Regions from separate parts of the Sanguibacter sp. HDW7 genome, predicted to be linked through region 2. Evidence: riboswitches for the same ligand, from Rfam matches in the RefSeq annotation. Region 2 holds a riboswitch; the other holds the start of a gene.
The links. A riboswitch is a leader RNA that binds a small molecule or an ion and turns the genes downstream of it on or off. The one in region 2 is predicted to bind cyclic di-AMP.

Region 1 (7,662 bases), 390 kb from region 2:
GACGGCGTGCGTGCGGGTTCGGGGCGTCCAGGACGCGGGAGAGTGCTCCGCCACGCCCCCACCCTGCCGCGCGAGGGATCCCCGGACCGCCTATCCACAGCCCCCAGTCCCGAAGCGGGGTGTCTGTGGGGGCTGTGCACACGATTCGTGTGCACGGCCACCAAGAGAAGGGCGGCGCGGGTGCGAGAAGGACGGCCTAGACTGGCCCGGACCGACGACACAGGGAGGCTGGGCGCCGTGAGCGACCTCATCGACACCACCGAGATGTATCTACGGACCATCTATGAGCTGGTCGAGGAGGGAATCGTCCCGCTTCGCGCCCGCATCGCCGAGAGGCTCGGCCATTCAGGCCCGACCGTCTCGCAGACGGTCGCACGCATGGAGCGTGACGGCCTCGTCGTCGTCTCGGGCGACCGCCACCTCGAGCTCACCGAGGGCGGCCACGCGAAGGCGATGCGCGTCATGCGCAAGCACCGCCTCGCGGAGCGCCTGCTCACCGACGTCATCGGGCTCGACTGGGAGTTCGTCCACGACGAGGCCTGCCGTTGGGAGCACGTCATGAGCGACCGGGTCGAGCGTCGCCTCGTCGACCTGCTCGACCACCCGACGATCTCGCCGTACGGCAACCCGATCCCGGGCCTCGACGAGCTCGGCGACACGCGCACGATCGACGCCTTCCTCGACGGCGTCGTCTCGCTCCAGACCGTCCATGAGGGTCTCGACGACGACGCCACGTGTGCCGGGACGGTCGCACGGCTCGGCGAGCCTCTCCAGACGGACGTCGAGCTCCTCGCGCGGCTCTCGTCGGCCGGCGTGACGCCGGGCACGCAGATCTCGATCGTCCGGCGCGGCGAGCGGCTCGAGGTGGCCTCGGCCGACGCCGAGCACGGCGCCGACCTGCCCGTCGAGGTCTTCCGGCACGTCTTCGTGGAGGCCTGAGCGGATTCGCACCCGTCTCGTGAGGGGCGTCGCACCGAGGGTGCGGCGCCCCTCGCGTGGTGTCGCGGTACGTGAATTCCCGACACCTCCTCACAGACCGTGATCTGAGCGTGACATGACCAGGGTGGGTGAGGTACCTTCGATCTGCCCGACCGGTTCTCCGGACGGGCCCGCGACCGGAACGCCGAGCTCTGCCACCGGAAGCGGACACGATGAACCGCTGGCAGAGGCGGGGGAACCACCTTGGCCTCGTGGAGACACGAGGCCCGGGGTGAAGCCGGAAGGACCTCGGTCCTGACGGCCGGGCACTCTTCAGCCCGAACCCGACAGCTAACTTCGCAGGCGTTGGAGAGAGGCCAGCAGTGACCCTCAGCAGCACCCGCGGGCGGCACCGTGCCGCGCGCCGCCCCCTCGGCCAGGTCATCGTCGACGTCGCAGGAGAGGGCATCGGACGGCGCACAGCCGTCGTCGCAGCCTCCTCCGGCCTCCTCGTCTCGATGGCCGTGGCCCCCGCCAACGCCGCCGTCGGCGCCGATGCTCTCGCGCTCGGCTCCGCAGACGTCTCGGCCCTCACCTCGCAGGCCCGCGCTCAGCTCTCTGCCGCGCCCGCCGTCACCGTCTCCGAGGGCTCCTGGGCCGACGACATCGACGACATCGAGATCGTCAAGGTCACCCCGGCTCCCGAGGTTCGCCAGGCGCCCGTCGCCCCGGCACGCACCGAGACCCCCGCCTCGCGCTCGAACGACCGCACCGAGGCCCCCGCGCCGAAGGTCGAGAACAACCCGATCCCGCAGAGCGTGTCGGGTTCCAAGGTCCTCGAGATCGCGGCCCGCTACGTCGGCGTCCCGTACGTCTACGGAGGCACGACGCCCCGCGGGTTCGACTGCTCCGGCTTCACGTCGTACGTCTACGCGCAGCTCGGCATCGACCTGCCCCGCTCGTCGAGCGCCCAGCGCTACGCCGGCAAGGTCATCTCCCGGGCTGACGCCCGCCCCGGGGACCTCATCTGGACCCCGGGCCACATCGCGATCTACGCGGGCGGCAACTCGCAGATCGACGCCCCGCGCCCCGGCAAGACGGTCCAGTTCCGCAAGATCTGGCAGAGCAACCCGGTCTTCATCCGCGTCAGCTGACGCGCGCCCGTCCCGACGGCCCGGCCCCCGCAAGGGTGCCGGGCCGTCGGCGTCCGCAGGGTGATGCCGGACCGCACGGTGTGCAAGAGCAGGTCCAGGACGAGTAAAGTCGGCGGTAGGACGACGTGGTCCTTGCGCGTCGTCACCTCGAGAAGGAGGCACCCCTTGCCGCACCGAGACGTAGTCCTGGTTGGAGTCGACGGCTCGGCCCCGAGCCTCCACGCGCTCGACTGGGCGGCCGCAGAGGCGAAGAAGCTCGGCTGGCCGCTGCACGTCGTCTGCGCGTACTCCCTGCCCTCGTTCACCGCGGCCTCGCTCGACGGCGGCTACGCGGCGCTCGACGACACGGCGATCCTCGACGGCGCCCGCACGGTCCTCGAGGAGGCCAAGGCGCGCGCCGCCGCACAGGGTGTCGCCGTCACCGCGACCGTGACGACGGGTGACCCTGCGGGCGCGCTCGTCGACCTCTCCAAGGAGCACCGGCTCGTCGTCGTCGGGACGCGCGGTCACGGCGGCTTCGCCGGCCGCCTGCTCGGCACCGTGTCGTCGGCCCTGCCCGCGCACAGCCACTGCCCGACGGTCGTCGTTCCCTACCTCGGCGAGGACGGCGAGCGCACCGCGATCAGCTCGGTCGCGTCGAACGCCGGGCTCGACCCCGTCGACCAGCGGCCCCTCTTCCCGCTGCGCCGTATCGTCGTCGGCATGGACGGCTCGCCGACCGCCGAGGACGCGCTGCGCGCGGCGCTGCGACAGCAGAAGATCTGGGACTGCGAGCTCGTCGCCGTCGCGGGCGTGCCCGTCGGCTCCGGCGCCGGCATGCTCGCGTGGCTCCCGGCGGCCGTCGACCACGAGGCCGTCCTCGCAGACGTCGCCGAGGGCCTCGGCGTCATCGTCGACCGTGTCCTCGCCGACCACCCCGGGCAGACCGTCCGCCGCATCGTCCTCGACGGCACGGGCGCCGAGCTCCTCACCGAGTTCTCGACGGCCTCCGACCTCGTCGTCGTCGGCTCGCGTGGGCGCGGCGGGTTCGCGGGCCTGCTGCTCGGCTCGACGTCCCAGGCCGTGCTGCACCACGCCAAGTGCCCCGTCATGGTCGTGACGAAGCGAGCGGCCGCCGCTGACACGCCGCAGGAGACCGCGGAGCAGGGCTGAGCGGCTCCGAGGAGCTCTGGGGCGGCGCCTGCGTGCTGGGCGCCGCCCGGCGGCGTCCAGAGTCGCGCAGCGTCGCTCAGCGCAGCACGAGCGTGCAGCACTTCACGGAGCCGCCGCCCCGGAGGATCTCCGAGACGTCGACCGGCACGGGCGTGTAGCCGCGCTCGCGCAGCCGCGCCTCCCAGGACGGCGAGCCCGCGCCGAGCCACACGCGCTCGCCGTCGCTCAGGGCGTTGAGGGCGAACGTCGCCGCGTCGGTCTCGGTTGCGAGCAGGGCGTCCGGGAAGAGGCGCTGCAGCGCCTCCTGGGATGCGGCGGAGAACGCGCCGGGGAAGTAGGCGACGTCGACGTCCCCTGCCTCCCCGGTGGTGCCCCTCAGCACTGTGAGCGCGGTGTCGAGGTGGTAGAAGCGGGCGTCGACGAGCTCGAGCGTCACGACCGGCAGGCCGAGCGCGCGCGACGCCTCCGCGTGCGCGGCCCGCTCCGTGCGCCAGCCCGTGCCCGCGAGCAGCATGTCGCCTGCGACGAGCAGGTCGCCCTCGCCCTCGTTGACGCGGGCGGCGTCGTACGGGGTGAGGCCGAGCTCAGTGAGACGCGCGAGATATGCGGGTGCCTCCTCGCGCCGCTCCGCGACGAAGAATCGGGCCGCGTACGCGACGCCGCCCGCGACCGTCGCACCGTTGGCCGCGTAGACCATGTCCGGCATGCCCGACAGTGGCTCGATGATCTCGACGGCGTGACCCGCCGCGACGTACGAGGCACGCAGGGCCTCCCACTGGGCGACCGCGCGCGCCGTGTCGACGGGACGTGAGGCGTCCATCCACGGGTTGATCTCGTACCGCACCGTGAACTCGGCGGGCGGGCACATGAGCAGCCGGAGCGGACGCGTCATCTCAGTCCTCCGTGGGCTGCCCGGTCTGCGGGTCCCCGCCGGACGGGCCTCCAGCGAGCGGGGGAGCGGGAACGAGCTGCGGCGGCGCGCCCGCCGACTCGACCTCGACGACGCGCACGAGCGGGCCGAACGCCGTCGGCGGCTCGCCGAACGCCGCACGCGCCTGCGTGACGACGCCCTTGCCGAGCGCGCGCCCGCCGAGGACCCCGATCGCGGCCCCGATGCCGAACGGCACGAGACGCCCCAGCAGGACGCTCGAGTGGCGCAGCAGGTGCTTCTTGACGAAGCGTCCTGCCAGGACCTTGTTGACCCGCTGGATCGTCGTCGACGGCATCGTCGCGAGGCCTACGCGCGCCCACGCCGCGGGGCTCACGCCCGCGGCCGCGACGGCGCGCGAGCCGTCCTCGCCGAGGACCGACGCGAGCAGGAGGGTCCGCCGGCGTGCGACGTCGTCGACCTCCACCCCGTGGACGTCAGCGACCGCGAGCGTGTACGCGGCGGCCGCCGCGAAGAACGCCGCGACGTCCGCGGCCGTGAGCGTCGCAGCGACCGCCGTGCCGACCGCGGGGATCGCCGCCGTGCCGCCGACCGCGCCGCCCGTCGTCTGGACGAGCGCGAGGAACTCGGAGTCGAGGATCGCGAGGATCTGCGCAGGGGTCGCCTCCGGGTTGCGCCGGCGCAGCTGCTCGACGTGCGTGCGGATGACGGACGACGGCACGCGGACGGCCGTGTCGATCGCGCGACCTACGAGGTGCGTCCCCGGGACGCCCGCGAAGCGCTCGAAGGGGTCGCCGGCAGTCATCGTGCAACCTCTTGCGCCACGTGGACCGTCGCGGCCCCCGTCGCCGTGTCGACGAATGTCAGGACGACCTCCGCACCGGCCTGGACCGTGCGCCCCACCGTGCAGTTCTTGTCCACGGCCCGCGCCGCCGCGGTGAGCAGACGCGCGGCGGCCTCGGGATCGAGCGACGAGAGATCGATCTCGAGGCGCTCGTGCGCCTGCGTGTAGCGCTCCTCCGCGACGTTCTTCACGGTCGCGCCGTGCAGCGTCGCGTCGTAGTCGTCGCCGAGGCGGCGCGCGAGCGTCACGTCCGTCGACAGGCCCGTGCAGCCGAGGAGCGCGATCTTGAGCAGCTCTCCGGGCGTGAATCGCTCGTCGTGCTCGGCAGAGCCGATGTGGACGACGGCGCCGCGGCCGTTGTACCCGATGTACTGGCGGGGGCCGACGCGCTCGATGCGCACCGCGGCGGGATCGTCGGGCAGTGCTCCCGCGGCCTCGGCCGCGTCGGCGGCGAGGGCGGCGGCGAGCTCGAGGTCAGGGGAGGACGTCATGCGTCCATGTTTCCACGGGCCGGGTCCAGCTGCCCAGGTGCTCCGTATGCGGGACGGGGAGCCGCGCGATGGTGCGCCTGGGCAGATTCGAACTGCCGACACCCGCTTTAGGAGAGCGGTGCTCTATCCCCTGAGCTACAGACGCGCTGCGCGGGACCTGCTCGCGCACGGAGGAAGCCTACCCTGCCGACGGCGACGTGCCTGCGCGGCGTCCTCCGAGCGGCTTCGCGGCACCGCGTCGCGTGCCGCGCGACACGCGTGAAAGGGGTTCCCTCACCTGCATTGACACCAGGTGGTTGAACATGCAAACTTCTCGATGACGGCGCGCATCGCCTGCCCCCTGCGTGGTGCGCGCCGTCCCTCATGCCCGGGCCCGGAGCCCGCGAGCCCGGCCGCTGAGCGGCCCCCACGCATCCGCACGATCCCGTGCGCGGCGTGGCAACGCGGCCATGACGGCGCCCCCGGTTAGCGTGGCGGGGTGAACGTCGCCGCCAACCAGAGCACCCCGGGGGAGCACGACGGGCAGACGCCCGCGCCCGCAGCCCCGCGCATCGTCGTGCCACCGACGACGCCCCAGGTCGTCGCGCGTGCCGTCGCCGGATGGCGCCGCACGCTCTCCGACCGCGCCGGAGTCTCCTCGCTCGCCGACGTCGACCTCCTCGGCGAGGCCGTCCTCGAGCTCACGCACGCCCACCCGTCCGGCGTCGCCCAGCTCTTCGCCGGCCGCACGACCGCGCTCGCCAACCTCTTCCGCGAGGGCGTCTCGCTGCCCACCGCGCGCCGCCGCGCCCGAGCGGTCGCCGCGCGCGCGACCGAGCAGACCGAGCGCTACGGCATCGCCCCGACGTTCCTCGCGATCGGCGTCGCCTCCTGGACCGTCGACGCCGCGTCGTCGAGCTCGCACGACGACGTCGCCGCGCTCGCCCGTATCGCCGGCTCCGCCGCAGACCCCGGCGCCGAGAGCGACGACGACGCCCCCGTCGGCCCGCGCACCGTCCACGCCCCCGTGCTCCTGCGCCCCGTGCGGCTCACCGAGCGCGCGTCGGGCGACGGCGACTTCGAGATCGGCCTCGAGCCGACGGCCGAGCTCAACCCCTTCCTCGCGCGCGCCCTGCGCGCCCGCGGCGCGCTCCTCGACCCCACCGCGCTCGCCGCGAGCGCGTTCGACGGCGGCGGCTTCGACCCCCGCGCCGTCACCGAGCGCGTCCACGCCCTCGGCACGGCCGTCCTGCCTGGCTTCGAGCTCGTCGAGAAGCTGCTCGTCGGCTCGTTCGTCCACCCCGGTCAGGCGCTCGTCGACGACCTCGACGCGCTCGCCGGGCTCGAGCACAACGACCTCGTCGTCGCTCTCGCGCACCTCGACCTCGAGGACGCGCACCTCGTCCAGCACGCCAAGGAGTCCGACGTCCCCGCGGCCGAGCTGCCCGAGGACACGGCCGCGGCCGCCGCGCGCGTGCACGTCGCCCAGGACCTCCCGCCCGTGCGCCTCGGCGACGAGGACCCGGCCGACGAGCGTGGCGTCGGCGACCTCGACCGCACCCAGCGCCACGTCCTCGACGCCGTGACGTCGGGCCGGCACGTGCTGGTCGACGCGCCCGCGGGCGCCGACATCGCCGGCACCGTCACCGCGATCCTCGCCGACGCCGCCGCGTCGGGCCGCTCCGTCCTCTACGTGCCCGGGCACCGCCGCGCCGCCGAGCAGGTCCTCGCGCGCATGGCCGAGCACGGCATCGACGACCTCGTGCTCGACATCGAGCCGTCGTCGTCGTGGCGCGCCGGCGTCTCCCGGCGCCTGCTCGCCGCGATGACGCTCGAGCCGCCGTACGTCGACCGCCAGGCGCTCGGCCGCACGCGCGCCGACCTCATCGACACGCGCCGCCGGCTCGCCGGGTACATGCGCTCGCTGCACCTCGTGCGCGCGCCCTGGGACGTCTCCGCGTACGACGTCCTGCAGTCGCTCGCGCGCCTCACCGCCGAGCGACCCTCCCCGTCGACGCACGTGCGCCTCGATCTGGACGCCGCAACCGCGCTGCGCGGCGACGCACGCCTCGACGCGGCCGACGACCTCGTCCGCGCGAGCGAGCTCGGCGCGTTCACGCTGCGCCCCGGAGCGACCCCCTGGTTCGGAGCGGACCTCGTCGACGACGACGCCGCGGCGGCCGCCCTCGCCGGCGCCGCGCACCTCGCCGACACGCTCCTGCCGGCCGTCGTCGC
Region 2 (7,662 bases):
CACTGCGTGAAGTAGCCGACGACCTTCTTGTCACCGGTCGCGGGCGGGGTGGTCTCCGTCGGCGTGGTCGGCTCGTCCGTCGGCTCGTCCGTCGGGGTGTCCGTCGTCGGGTTGTCGGTCGGCTCCGTCGTCGGCGTGGTGCCCGACTGCAGGCGCCAGACGCCCCAGTCGCCGCCCTGGCCCGGGGTGTCGCCCTGGGTCCACCAGCCGGCCTTGTAGACCTTGCCCTGGTACGTCACGAGCGAGCCGCCCGCGTACGCGACCGAGGCGCTCCACGCCGGGGCGTTGCCGGGCTCGGTCGGGGTGTCGGTCGTCGGGGTGTCCGTCGTGGGCTCGTCCGTCGGCTCGGCCGTCGGCGTGTCCGTCGTCGGGTTGTCCGTGGGCTCGACGGTCGGCTCGGTCGTGCCGCCGTCGCAGGCGCCGAGGTCACGCCACACGCCCCACTGGCCACCGTCGCCGGGCGTGTCGCCCTGGGTCCACCAGCCGGCACGGTACTGACGGCCGTTGTGCGAGACGGTTGCGCCGCTCTGGTACGTCGCGGACGCCGACCACTTCGTGGCCGTGCAGGTGCCCGGCTCGGTCGGGGGCGTCGTCTCGGTGGGAGGCGTCGTCTCGACCGGCGGGGTCGTCGTCGTGCCGCCGACGTTGATGTCGACGCAGTTGTAGAACGCCATCGCGGTGTTGGAGACGTTCCAGCGCGCGAGGATCGTGTGCTTGCCCGAGGGCAGGTTCGTCAGCGTGTGCTTCGTGGTCGCCGAGGGCTGCGCGCCCTTCGAGTCGAACGTCTGGTGGAGCTTGCCGTCGACGAAGTACTCCCAGAGGGAGGTGTTGTGGGCAGCGGTGAGCTTCCACTGGACGTCGAGGCTCGAGCCGACGTTCTTCACGGGCCACGGCTTGGAGTTGTCGTCGAGGACGGAGAAGGCAGCGTTGCCGCCAGAGCAGAGCATGGAGCCCTTGGGGGCCTCGACGCTCTGAGGCTCGTACTTGACGTCACCACAGTCGAACGACGTCGCGCCGTTGGCGCAGTTGTCCTGGCGGCTCGGGGGGTTCGTCACCCAGCCGTGTGCCTCCGCCGCGGGCGCGGTGATCGCCGGAACGATCCCCACGAGCCCGAGCGCGGCAACAGCTGCCACGATCCGGAATCTCTTCATCGGGACTCATCTTTCTTGGGAGGGCGGCCGACGGGGGGTGCGGCCGTCCCGGGACAGGTCACGTGGAGGTGCAGGGGGCGCCGCCACTGTCCTGAGACGTTAGTCACGGGCGTGGTGTCCCGTGATGAGGTACTTCCACATCCCTTGCCCGGACGCGAGACGCCCGGTACGGGTTTTCCCGTACCGGGCGTCCGGCCCTGTGAGGCTGGTGCCTTCGGCAGCGCTCAGTCCTCGTGCGCGCGCACCGCGAGCTCGACGCGCGTCGTCACCCCGAGCTTGCGGAAGGCCCGCCCGAGGTACACCTCGACCGTGCGGACGGAGAGGTAGAGCGACTCGGCGATCTCGCGGTTCGAGGCACCCTGCGCGACGAGCTGGGCGACCTCGAGCTCACGCTCCGTGAGGAAGGTGCGCCAGCGAGCGATGCCCCGTGGCACCCCCGCGGCGGGTGAGGCCGGCGACACGGCCGACGGGGCCGGGCCGGGCGGCGGCGCGAGGATCGCGGTCGTGAGGGTCGAGAGCCGCTGCCGGGCGGCGTCGGCCGTTCGTCGCGCGCCGGCGAGGTCGAGCAGCTCGGCCGCGGCGAGGACGTGCGTGTGCGCGCGGTGCGGCTCGCCGGAGCGGGCGAACGCCCGGCCGACGGACAGCTCGACCATCGCGACGTCCCAGTCGGTCGCCCCGCGGAGGTCGGCGACGCCCGTGCGGCCGTCGGGCCCGACCATCGTGAGTCCGGTGAGCGCGACCTGCGAGCGGTCCGCGAGGATGCGTGAGGCCGGGCCGGTGCCGGCGGCGAGCGCGTCGGGGAGGCTGTGGTCGGCGCGACCTGTCTCGGCCCACGCCTCGGCGGGGGCGAGGCCGGGCAGGACGAGGTCGTGCGCGGGTCCCGCCGCCCGACGGCGCTGCTCCGCAGCGAGCTCGAGGAGCGCCGCGGCCTCGGCCGCGGCACCCTCGGCGAAGGACGCGAGCGCCCGGTCCTCGAGCGCCGCGATGCGCAGGAGCGCCGACGACGGGACGGGGTGCCGGGCGACAGCGCCGACGATGCCCCGGGGCGCGGCCGCGCCCAGCGCGACGAGCCGCCCGGCGAGCGCGGTCGCGAGCGACCCGAGGACGAGCGGGACGGGCAGAGCGCGGGCGTGCTCGTCGACGAGGTCCGCCGCGAGGTCGAACCGGGCCTCGAGGACGTCGAGCAGCGCCTGCGCGACGCGGACGTGGGACTGCGCGAGCGGCGACGGGCGCGGCTGCGGGTCGGTGCGCCAGATGTGCTCCTGGACGGGCTCGAGCATCGACGTCGCAAAGGTCTGCAGCGTGTACCGGGCGTCCTCGGCGGACCCCGTGAGGGCCTCGCGCAGGGCGTCGTCGGTCGCGCGCAGCGCGGCCTCGTCCGCGGGGCACAGGTGGGTCGCGGCGAGCGGGGCGATGCCCCAGTCGGTCGTCCGCTCGGTGCGCTGCGCGATGAGCCGCAGGGCGTGCCCGGCGAGGACGTCGACGTCGATCGTCGGGTGCGCGGCGCGGCGCAGGTGGTGGACGGCGTCGTGGACGAGGCCCGCGCCGAGCGCGGCGGCGCCTGCGACGGCGTGCCCGTAGGGCTCGGCGGCGTCGACGCCCTGGCTGAGGGCCTCCCGGGCGACGCGGACGGCGTGCAGGCAGTCGCCGCGCGCGAGGAGCTGCTCGGCGATCCGCAGGAGCCCCTCGGCGTGCGTGCCGTCGCCCGCGAGCGTGCCGAGGCTCCGGTGCCAGTCGGCCGCGAGCATGTCGGACGCGGCGAGCGCGCTCGCGAGGGAGAGGTGCGCGTCGGTGCGTTCGGCGAGCGTGGCCCGCGCATGGACGAGGGCGCGCACGCCGGGCTCGAGGATGCGGCAGCGGCCGCCCGCGAGGTTGAGGAGCGCGGCGGCCGGCCACGACGCGATCGTCGCGGCGTCCGTGCCGGCGGCACGGACGAGCACGTCGGTGCGATCGACGACGGCGACGGCTGAGATGAGCAGGAAACGGTGCTCGACCGCGGAGAGGTCGATGAGGCGAGCCCCGACGAGCCGCTCGGTCGCGGGCGGCACGGGCATGGGGTCGGGCAGGAGGCTCGTACCGCCGAGCTGCTCGGCCGTCAGCGACGGCACGGTCTGCAGGAGCGCGGACGGGTTGCCCGACGACGTGCGTACGAGGCTCGCGACGACGTGGGGCGCGGCGACGACGTCGTGCTCGGCGAGCACGAGGAGCGCGTCGGACGCGGACAGCACCGGCACCCGACGCTCGACGAGCGGGTGCGGGAGGGGCGAGGCGTCGGCGACGGGACCGGACGTGCGTGTCGCGAGCAGCACCCACGGCGTCCCGGGACGTGTCGCTGCGTCGAGGAGGAAGGAGCGGACTCCGAGGGCGAGGTGGTCGAGGTCGTCCGCGAGGATGAGCAGGCGGGCGCCGTCGTCGGCCTGGAGCGCCCGTTCGTCGATCTCGGTGAGCGTGCGCGGCACGATGACACGGCGGAGCCGCGTGCCGTCGGCCGCGGACGCGTGGGTGAGGGCCTCGGCGACGACATCGAGGAGGGTCGAGCGACCCGAGCCGGGGTCGCCCGTCCAGACGACGCCGCCGTGACCGCGGGAGAGGGCGGCCGCAGCGACACGGATCTCCGCGTCGTGCTGTGCCAGACGAACGGCGCCGCTCGCCGCGTGCGTCTCGGGTGCTGTGCTCCGATAACCGAGCACGGAGGAATTGTCCACGATGCCTCCACGTCCGTGACCTGCGAAGGAACCTCGTCGTCCCTGTCGAGGACACCTTGGCAGGACATCGTCGTCTTCGCACCTCGGGACCGGTGTGCGAACGCACGGACGCCCGCCCCGGGGGAAGGCGGGCGTCCGCGGGACTGTGGCGTCAGACGCGCAGGAACGTGGGGTTCGACTGCCAGATGTCGCGCACCTTGATGCTCTTGCCGGGGCGTGGCGCATCGATCTGCTTGCCGTTGCCGACGTAGATCGCGACGTGGCCGCGGGTCCAGATGAGGTCTCCGGGACGGGCGTTCTTGCGTGCGACGACCTTGCCGGAGCCGCGCTGGGCGGACGACGACCGCGGGAGCTTCGCGACGCCGGCCTTCTTGTAGACGTAGCTCGTGAAGCCGGAGCAGTCGAAGCCGCGGGGCGTCGTGCCGCCGTAGCGGTACGGGGTGCCGATGTAGCGCTTCGCGGTGCGGACGATGAGCTCGCCCTCGGAGCGGACCCGGACCTTCGTCGTGCGCTTGGCGGACGACGCGTCGGTGGAGGCTGCGGGCAGGAACTTCAGCGTGATCGTGTGCTTGCCGACCTTGAGGCTCTTCGGCAGGCGGTAGCTGAGGTTGAGGCGGCCGTCGTCGTTGCGGTCGGACGCGGTGAGGGTGCGCAGGAGCTTCTTGCCGTCGTAGACCTTCACGCGGCCGTCGACCGGCTCGTCGGCGTTGCGCAGGCGGATCGACAGCTTGGAGCCCTTGCGGCCCTCGTAGGTCGTGGTGGCGGAGCGCGTGACGCTGAGCCGCGTGCTGTTGTCCGCGGAGGCGCTCTGAGCGGCTGGTTCGGCGTGGGCCGTGGCGGTGCCGACGGCGGGGACGAGCCCGATCCCGAGGGTTGCGACGAGGGTCGCGACGGTCCGGCGGGCGCTGCGTGAGCGGGTGGGGGTGGACGTGGACGGGCCGCCTGAGGGCGCGGTCCCGTGCACGACGTCCGTCGTGCGGGGAGTCATGTGAACCTCTCGACGCCTGCGAGGTGAGCTGTCGGGTTCGGGCTGAGGTTCTGCCCGGCCGCTGGACGTTCTCGACGTCCGGCGGCTTCACCCCGAGGCCACGTGGTGCGTGTGGCCGAAGGTGGGTCCCCCGTCGCTGCCGTGGGGTCTGGATGAGCCGTTCCCGGCGGCAGCGCTCGGCGTCCGGGGCGGCACCTGGCCACCGGGAAGGTGGTGGCGGGTGTCCACGACGCTAGGTCGGGCGTCGGCCCTGTGTCACGGTCGTGTCACGACGTTGCGCACGCCCTTCACATCCTCTTCCGCCCCGGTTCTCTGCGGTTCTGGGGGTCGGCCCGCAGGTCACCCCGTGCGACGGCAGGGCAATAGGACCAGTGTCCCGGGCCACACACCTTCACGGGATCTTCACGCGCCTGGGGTCGTGCCCGCGAGGCACAGACCGTTCCTGTCGCCCGCGCGCCACCCCGCGGCCGACGGCGTGAGCGCGACGACGTCAGCCCCCGCGGGCGCCGTGACGCGACACCTGTCCGTGACTGACCGCAGCACCTCAGCCTCGCCAGGCCACGAGTCCCCGCGCAGCGGCACGACGGCGACGACGCGTGCGGCGTGCGCGCTGTCGCACGGCACGACCGTCACGCGCCGCGTGCTGCCCGTCGGCATGTCCGCGAGGCAGCTTCCCTCGCGAAGCTGGCGCGCGTACGCGTCCGTCGCACCCCGCACCTCACCGAGGGAACCGGTCGCGCCGACGGCCCGGGCCCAGGCCTCCGACGACGGCGCCACGAGCGTCGGGACGACGATGCTCACGGCGAGCCCGACGACGACGGCCGCTGCGGCGAGGCCGACCCCGCGCCGCCCGGTGCGGCGCGCGCGGACCGCCGCGACGACGCCGAGCACGACGCCCACGGGCGCGACGAGCCATGCGAGGACGAACGCCGGCACGGCCAGACCGTCACGCGGCGCGAGCGGCGCTGCCGGTGCGAGCGCGCTGAGCGCGCGCGGGTCCCAGGCACCGCCGAGGTGCTGCTCGGTCGCGTAGCCGACGAGCCGCTGCGACTCCGGCACGACGGGTGGCGCCGCCGCCGGCACGGGCAGCGACCACGGGTCCGGGGAGGCCGGCGGGGGACCGTCGGGCGCCGCGAAGAGCGGCGTGGGCTCGCGCTGCGGTTCCGCGTCCGGCGGCGGGGGGACGGGCGTGCTCACGACGTCGACGTGTCGACGTCGACGATGACGGGCACGTGGTCCGACGCGCCCTTGCCACGACGTTCGTCGCGGTCGATGCGCACATCCGTGACGAGAGGCGTGAGCGCGGGGGAGGTGTACGCGAAGTCGATGCGCATGCCCTCGTTCCGGGGGAAGCGCAGCTGCTGGTAGTCCCAGTACGTGTAGCGGTGCTCGTCGGGCAGGAACTGCCGCGAGACCTCCGTGTACCCGGCCTCCGCGAACGCGCGGAAGGCCTCGCGCTCCGGCTCCGAGACGTGCGTCTGACCCTCGAAGGCCGCGACGTCCCACACGTCCGAGTCGAGCGGCACGACGTTCCAGTCGCCCACGAGCGCGACCTTCTCCCCGGCGTCGCCCCACGTGCCGGCGAGCTCGCGCAGGCGCGCGAGCCACGCGAGCTTGTAGGGGTAGTGCGGGTTGTCGAGCGCGCGGCCGTGCGGCACGTAGAGGCTCCACACGCGCACGCCGCCGCACGTCGCACCGAGCGCGCGCGCCTCGACAGCGGGCGTCTCGCCGAACTCGGGCTGGCCGTCGAAACCCGCCGTGACGTCCTCGAGGCCGACGCGCGAGAGGATCGCGACACCGTTCCACTGCGAGAAGCCGAACGTCGCGATCTCGTAGCCCGCGGCCTCGAAGGCCTCGCGCGGGAACTGCGCGTCCTTGCACTTGGTCTCCTGCAGCGCGAGGACGTCGACGTCCTCGCGCTCGAGGAAGGCCAGCGCGCGGTCGGCGCGCGCCCGGATCGAGTTGATGTTCCACGTCGCGATGCGCATACCCCGAGGCTATCCGTTTCGCCCGCCCGGCACCGGCTCCGTCCCCGCGCTTCCGCGACCCGGAGGTCTGGAGCACCATCGAATGGTGCTCCAGACCTACGAGTCGGGTGGGGGAGGGAGTGCCTCGTAGGGTGGGCGCATGGGAACGGCACTGGTGACCGGGGCGAGCGCGGGCCTCGGCGAGGAGTTCGCGTGGCAGCTCGCGACCGCGCGGCACGACCTCGTCCTCGTCGCACGCGACGCGGCCCGGCTCGAGGCGCTCGCGGTGCGCCTGCGCGCCGCCGCCGGCGTCCACGTCGAGGTGCTCCCCGCAGACCTTTCCGTCCGCGAGGACGTCGCGCGCGTCGCCGCGAGGCTCGAGGCCGACGAGCGCCCCGTCGGCCTCCTCGTCAACAACGCCGGCTACACGGTCCACCAGCGCTTCACGCGCTCCGACCTCGACGCGCAGGACGCCCTGCTCGAGGTCATGGTCCGCAGCGTCCAGGCTCTCTCGTACGCGGCCGCGCGCGCGATGAAGGACCGCGGCCGCGGCGCGATCCTCAACGTCTCGTCGGTCGCCGCGCACACCGTGAGCGGCACGTACTCCGCCGCGAAGGCCTGGGTGCTGGCCTTCACCGAGGGCCTCGCCGTCGAGCTCGGGGGCACGGGCGTCACCGCGACCGCGCTGTGCCCGGGCCTCACCCGCACCGAGTTCCACGAGCGCGCCGGCTTCAGGCGGCTCGGCCCGGGCTGGTTCTGGCTCGACCGCGCCGACGTCGTCCGCGTCGCGCTCGCGGACGTGCGCCGCGGCGCCGTCGTCTCCGTCCCGTCAGCGCGCTACCGCGTCGCGA

Region 1: it holds a riboswitch for cyclic di-AMP, as region 2 does, so the genes downstream of both, G7063_RS12015 (C40 family peptidase) here and G7063_RS13795 (C40 family peptidase) in region 2, are expected to answer to the same signal.

Annotation. Positions count from the first base shown of each region.
Region 1 is NZ_CP049862.1:2,658,170-2,665,831, reverse strand. Features, by position in the region: gene G7063_RS12020 (metal-dependent transcriptional regulator) at 238-939, shown strand; cyclic di-AMP (ydaO/yuaA leader) riboswitch at 1,140-1,299, shown strand; gene G7063_RS12015 (C40 family peptidase) at 1,302-2,072, shown strand; gene G7063_RS12010 (universal stress protein) at 2,238-3,224, shown strand; gene ddaH (dimethylargininase) at 3,301-4,116, opposite strand; gene G7063_RS12000 (hypothetical protein) at 4,118-4,918, opposite strand; gene G7063_RS11995 (OsmC family protein) at 4,915-5,448, opposite strand; tRNA gene G7063_RS11990 (tRNA-Arg) at 5,518-5,593, opposite strand; gene G7063_RS11985 (hypothetical protein) at 5,927-7,662, shown strand, end outside.
Region 2 is NZ_CP049862.1:3,049,198-3,056,859, reverse strand. Features, by position in the region: gene G7063_RS13805 (glycosyl hydrolase family 18 protein) at 1-1,133, opposite strand, end outside; gene G7063_RS15455 (LuxR C-terminal-related transcriptional regulator) at 1,376-3,856, opposite strand; gene G7063_RS13795 (C40 family peptidase) at 4,008-4,844, opposite strand; cyclic di-AMP (ydaO/yuaA leader) riboswitch at 4,846-5,002, opposite strand; gene G7063_RS13790 (hypothetical protein) at 5,247-6,041, opposite strand; gene G7063_RS13785 (exodeoxyribonuclease III) at 6,038-6,832, opposite strand; gene G7063_RS13780 (SDR family oxidoreductase) at 6,972-7,662, shown strand, end outside.